Linked DNA regions of Bacillus pumilus. The protein of the gene in region 2 interacts with the protein of the main gene of each other region in a pairwise test. Links are inferred from orthologs where the notes say so. Each region holds a gene or a part of one and is shown on either strand. Other genes may lie near its edges.

What was found.
Region 1: the proteins of mntR (region 2) and GPS65_RS03480 interact in binary tests that used the Escherichia coli proteins (3 or more experiments, as listed by UniProt). The link is inferred for Bacillus pumilus from one-to-one orthologs.

Annotation. Positions count from the first base shown.
Region 1 is NZ_CP047089.1:696,213-699,462, forward strand. What follows is about bases 11-2,929. They hold GPS65_RS03480 (methionine ABC transporter ATP-binding protein), read right to left. Parts: upstream 2,024-2,929; coding sequence 998-2,023; downstream 11-997. Other genes in these bases: metQ (methionine ABC transporter substrate-binding lipoprotein MetQ), read right to left, coding at 11-322; GPS65_RS03475 (methionine ABC transporter permease), read right to left, coding at 337-1,005; GPS65_RS03485 (SCP2 sterol-binding domain-containing protein), read right to left, coding at 2,389-2,730; GPS65_RS03490 (thioredoxin family protein), read right to left, coding at 2,851-2,929. In the rest of the region: more of metQ, read right to left, coding at 1-10; more of GPS65_RS03490, read right to left, coding at 2,930-3,153; GPS65_RS03495 (toprim domain-containing protein), read right to left, coding at 3,166-3,250. UniProt on the Escherichia coli protein: Part of the ABC transporter complex MetNIQ involved in methionine import. Responsible for energy coupling to the transport system. It has also been shown to be involved in formyl-L-methionine transport.
Region 2 is NZ_CP047089.1:3,099,165-3,102,314, forward strand. The notes cover bases 295-3,113. They hold mntR (transcriptional regulator MntR), read right to left. Parts: upstream 2,012-3,113; coding sequence 1,577-2,011; downstream 295-1,576. Other genes in these bases: GPS65_RS15335 (SA1362 family protein), read left to right, coding at 295-601; GPS65_RS15340 (patatin-like phospholipase family protein), read right to left, coding at 598-1,473; GPS65_RS15350 (lipoate--protein ligase family protein), read right to left, coding at 2,098-2,934. In the rest of the region: GPS65_RS15330 (DUF1385 domain-containing protein), read left to right, coding at 1-167; more of GPS65_RS15335, read left to right, coding at 206-294.

The DNA.
Region 1 (3,250 bases), 2.4 Mb from region 2 along the record:
CCGCACCTGCACTCACTAGGTCGTAATCTTTGTTTGATTTATTTTCTTCATTTAAGTAAGGGATATGTTGGAAAAAGTTTGCATCCACTTCTTTTTCAGCTAACGCTTTGTTGTACATTTTATAATCACTAAGTACTTTCACTTTGAGATCGTAGCCTTTTTCTTTTAGAAGTGGTTTTGCTTCTTCAAGAATTTCGGCATGTGGTGTTTTTGAAGCGGCAACCGTAATGGTTTTGCTATCACTTGCGTTATTAGATGAACCGCATGCAGCCAAAATGCCTGCAAATGCTAGAAATAGTGCACTTAAAATCAATTTCTTCATAAATAAATCCTCCCTTATCGTTTATCAATTTTATTTGTAATCAAATCACCGATTATTTGAATAATAAAGACGATGATGAGAATAAACACAGTGGCAAAAAGTGTGACATCTGTATTACCAGATTGGTATCCTTCCACATAGGCAAGGTCACCAAGTCCACCTGCTCCAATTGCACCTGCAATCGCAGTTGAGCCAATTAAAGCAATCGCTGTTACGGTAATACCTGAAATGAGGGCTGGCAATGATTCTGGCAGCAATACTTTGAATATGATGGTCGACGTTTTCGCTCCCATTGAGCGTGCTGCTTCAATGACTCCTTTGTCTACCTCACGCAGCGCAATTTCGACAAGACGTGCATAGAATGGAGCTGACCCAATGACAAGGGCAGGCAGTGCTGCATTTGGACCTAGAATTGTATGCATTAAGAATTTCGTGAACCCTAATAAAAGAATAATTAAAATGATAAAAGGAATCGATCTGAAAATGTTGACGACTGCACCGATGACAGCATTGATCGGTTTATTTTCCCAAAGACCACCTTTTCCAGTAAGGAAAAGCAGGAGTCCAAGAATAATTCCGATCACAAAGGCAAACGCCAATGAAATGAGTGTCATATAAACCGTTTCACCCGTTGCATTCCAAATGACTTCTAAATCAACGTTCGGAAACCATTTCTCAAACATGTGTCATCACCTCAATTTCAACCTGTTTGCTTTGGATATAGGCGATGGCTTTTTCTACCTCAGTCTCTTCTCCATTAATATGGATAAAGAGTGTTCCAAACGCGCCTTCCTGCGTTTGAGAAATCTTCCCTTGAAGGATATTTACATCGACCTTGAAGGATCGAATGATTTCAGTGATGAGCGGCTGCTCGGCAGAATCACCAATAAAGGACAACCGTACGACCTGACCTTCTTTTACGCGCTCTAAGACGTGTTCGATTGTTTCTTTCGCTTCCTCTGGTTCAGCAAGCTGCTGGACGAATCGCTTCGTCATTTCTTCCTTCGGCTGTCTGAAAACGCGTAATACTTCGCCTTCTTCGACAATGCGTCCATTCTCCATCACCGCCACGCGATGACAAATTTTGCGAATGACATGCATTTCGTGTGTAATCAGCACAATCGTCAGCCCAAGTCGTTTATTGATATCTGCTAAAAGATCAAGGATAGAATCCGTTGTTTGCGGATCAAGCGCTGACGTTGCTTCGTCACAAAGAAGAACCTTTGGATCATTTGCTAATGCTCTCGCAATCCCCACACGCTGTTTTTGTCCGCCGCTAAGCTGAGACGGATACGCATTTTCTTTTCCTTCTAAACCGACTAATTTAATCAGTTCATTCGCACGCTCTCTCCGTTTCGATGTCGGTACACCTGCGATCTCAAGTGGGAACATAATATTTTGTCTCACTGTTCTTGACCAAAGTAGGTTAAAGTGCTGGAAAATCATGCTGATTTCTTGTCTTGCTTTCCGAAGTTTCGCATTCGATACTTCATTGATCCGGTTGCCTGCCACTTCAACAATTCCTTCTGTTGGCAGCTCCAGACCGTTTAATAGGCGAATCAGCGAGCTTTTTCCGGCACCGCTATACCCAATAATTCCGAATATTTCACCTTTACCAATATCCAAGTTGACGTCTTTCACGGCATCAACATTTCCGCTTTTTGAATGATACGTTTTTGATACATTCTGTAAATGGATCACAGTCTGTTCACCTGCTTTCTTGCTGAATCTATAGGTTGCCATCACAAACATTATTTATTCTTCCTGATGCCATGCTCCGCGCCTGGCTTGAGGTCAGTAAAAAAGACCTAACTGCAATGCAAGCAGAAAGGCCTTTTATGTTCAATACGCCTTTCTCTCATCTTTCAAAGCATTGCGGCTTTGAGTGAATTGGCACCAATTTCAGCTATGCTGACGGTTGCCGGGTTTCATAGGGCACGTCCCTCCACCTCTCTTAATAAGAGAAAATATGTTGTTTTATGTGATGTTCATGTTTTTACTAACGTAGAATATCATGCTACCCGAGATATGTCAACGCTGTAAATCGCTAATTTCCTAGTAAACGACTACGTTATCATTTTTCGAAAAAAACCGTTCGTCAGCCAGAGCACCGCCTCTAGTCTTAGGAGCGCGCGGAATGACCCTTTTACTTTCACTTGTCCCCTGCTAATTAACTGCTGTAAGGACATATCTCCATCTAATAATTGTAGTATTTCTTTTCTCTCACCATAAAAGATAAGATCCGATAACTCAATTGCAGGTAGTTTCTTCACTTCACCACGCTCATCCACAATCAATGTACAAGAGTCAGTTTCCGCCTCAAATGTAATCTTCAAGGATGATGATGAGAGCAGCGGTTTTAGCAATAAGCGCTGCCCTTTGTTACCATGGGTTTTCACTTTTTCCACATGTATAACCTCCCTGTCATTTGGTTATACATAACATTTCTCTACAAACATTCCCTTGTCCTTTATAAATAACTCGACAAATTTTCAGATGAATTGCTTGAAATATGACAAAAAACCGCTTTATTTAGCGGTTTCAATCATTTCATGAAGATATGGAACAGAGTGAAAGGCATAGCCTTTTTGCACCAGTTCGCCTTTTTTAAACAGTAGAAAGCAAGGAACGCTTTCGATCTCAAAAGCCTTCGCAAAGCCTGGTGAGTAGTTTAAGTTATTTTCGTAAAAAGGTACATCCGGCTGCATGGTGTCTACGACAGCGAGCATTTTCTTTGCCAGCTGGCATGTCCCGCAAAACGGTGTATATAAGTATAAAAGAAATAAATCGTCCTTTATTTCCTTGAAATCATGTTCTTCAATCTCTTTCATATACGTCCACCCTCATAAATATTTCGAATGAACATCAATGTTTGCAGCTAATAGGATAGATGCAATGTGGGCTGACGGTGAAGCGGCCACTTCACGG
Region 2 (3,150 bases):
CTGTGCTGAAAGTGCTTGGCTATCCTGGCCTTTGGCTGCAATTGCTTACAACAAAAGAACCTTCTGACGATCAAGTCGAGGTAGCCATTGCAAGTTTTAATGAACTTCTTCGTTTAGAGGAAGCGTCTCTAAAACAAGCGTCAGATTCTGCTCATCAAGTGATCTAACTTATAAATCCGGTAAATTCCTTCGGAGGTGGACAGTTATGAATCGCCGAGTACATCCTGCTTTTACCATTATTTTCGCTTTAGGCGTTTTGGGATTTGTGTATTTACTCACAACGAATCCAGGCAGACTTTTTACAATGCTGCTATCAGTTGTGATCATTGGAGCGATTGTGTTTTTCCTATTTAGATGGCTGATGAATCGAAGAACTGGAACAGAGGGCAATCTTTATCGTAAAGCAGTCAAACAATCAAAACGTCGCTACCAGCAGCCTAAACCAAAAACGAAAAGCCAGATGAAAAATCGGGTCACTCATTTGCGAAGCGTGCCGACTGACCACAAGTCTAAGCCCGTCCTTCTCAAAAAGAAAAGCCAAACACAGTTAACTGTGATTGAAGGCAAGAAAAACAAAAAGAAGAATCGCGCCTTGTTTTAAAATGTCCAGCTTTTTAAAAATTGCTCGGCCTTCTGTCTGCCTAGATCGACGAGCGCCTTTTTCTTTTCTGCCATTAGCTGAAAATCAGTGGCAATGACGTGTTCTACAGGAATAAAAATAACATGACGTTCGTGTTTTGTGGCAATATGCCTTTCGTCATGAGCACCACGCATCGTTTCAAAAAGAGCGCCAAACAGTTCAAACGCATTGCGGATGGAGTGTTGAGGGCGTTCTTTTTCGTTTGGGGTTAATGTGACACCGACGAATGGTCTTTTTTTCTCTTCGGCAAACAACCAAATTGGAAAGTTGCTCAGCACGCCTCCATCCACAATGGTACAAATGCCTTTTGATGACTTTAGTTTGACAGGCTCGAAAAAATACGGCAGACTGCAACTCATCCGGATTGCCCTGGCAACAGAGAAACGCTCTGGATTTAAGCCGTATGAAGGAAGGTCGTCTGGCAAAACGAGGATTTTCCCATTTGTTAAATCAGAGGCAACAATTTTCAGTGAATCTTTTTTGAGATCCCCAAATACGGTGACCCCCTTTCGTTTCAACACATCCGTCAGCCATTTTTCCAGCCGGTCCCCTTTGTACAGACCGAGGCGCCAGTAAATGGAGATCCACCGAATCATTTTAAATGGAATGAATTGACATCTCCTGTCAAGCAAGTGATGTTCATCCATTTCATCTAACAGCTCCCGAATCTCCTGACTTGAAAAGCCTGCTGCGATGAGTGAAGCAATGATCGCTCCAGCACTTGTACCAGCAAGGCGGACAAACTGATATCCTCTCGCTTCAAGCGCTTCATAGGCACCCGCAAGTGCTGCCCCTTTAATGCCTCCACCTGAGAACACACCATCTATCTTCATCAAGGAGCCCCCTTTGATATCACGCTATTAATAGTGTAAGAGCATATGCTTTCAATTAGAACTTTAATCAAAAAGGACACCCATGCTGAGGGTGTCCTTTTTCTTAAGATTCTTGATTTGTTTGTTCGTTTTTCTTTTGAATCGCTTTCAGCTGAACAGATCGCTCGTCACTTTCTTCAAAGAATTGAACGAGATCGCCGATGCGGTCAATGCTGTTCCAGCTGAGATGATGTTCAATGCCTTCTACATCATCATAGATTTTCTCTTCATCTACACCAATGATTCTTAAAAATTGCTCTAGCAGTTCATGTCTGTATACGAGACGTTTTCCAATTTTTTTGCCTTTCGGGGTTAAAATTAGACCACGATACTTCTCATAAATGAGGTATTCATCTTTATCTAGCTTCTGAACCATTTTTGTTACAGAGGAGGGATGGACAGCGAGTGCTTCTGCAATATCAGAGACTCTAGCATATCCTTTTTCTTCTATCAGCATATAAATTTGTTCAATGTAATCTTCCATACTAGGTGTAGTCATAAAACCCCTCCATAATGCACCTTTACTTAATAATCATAACAATTCTACACCATCGCCCATTAAAAAACAAGGAGTGTCCTTTGTCTTTAACGCTTGTAATTCCACTCGTCTGAGGCATATTTCGTTTTGGCAAGATGATGGACAAATGCTAATTCTTCATCTGTGAGCTCATAAGGCACAAGCTCAATATTTAATCCTTTTTCAAATCCTCGTTTAAACGCCACTCGCGCATCGTCTATTGTACAAGTTCGGTCTGAGATTTCATTGATGGCGACCGCTTTGTTTTTAAAGCTTCTCTGCATCCGCTCTCTCACACGGTCGTTTGGATAAAGAAATAAATCGAACAGTTTGTCCTCATCAAGGTCAATTAAGATGGAGCCGTGCTGGAGGATCACTCCTTTTTGTCTTGTTTGAGCACTGCCTGCTACCTTTCTACCTTCTACGACAAGTTCGTACCATGAAGGGGCATCAAAGCATACAGACGATCTTGGATTTTTTAAGCTTTCTTTTTCTTTATCTGTACGAGGAATGGCAAAATACGCATCGAGTCCCAGTTCTTTAAAACCTTCTAAAATGCCTTCTGAAATGACGCGGTATGCCTCTGTCACTGTCGCTGGCATTTCTGGATGTTCCTCTGATACAATCACGCTATAGGTCAGCTCCTGATCATGAAGAACCCCCCGCCCTCCAGTCGGTCTGCGGACAAATCCAAGACCATAGCGCTCGACTGCTTCCATGTTGATTTCTTTTTCAACATGCTGAAAATACCCAACAGACAATGTCGCCGGATTCCATCCATAAAAACGGATAACAGGCGGGATCAACTTCTCACTATGCCAATAAAGCAAGGCTTCATCCATTGCCATGTTAAAGGCAGGGTCTTGATTTCCTGTATCAATGAAACACCATTTCTCTTTTTGCATATAAAAATCCCTTCTCTTTTACGTAGTCAATGTTAGATGATGGTGATGGCCACCGATTTTCTCTCTTCATCAGTCTATCAAATAGGGAACGAATTGAAAATAATTCTTACCATTTATGATGACAAGTTTCTTTTGCTTTACTATAATAGTATTTGTCTAAAACGTACCATCAGACAGGCCACTGTGCTGATGCTCAAGAAGGAGTCGAGTTGTATT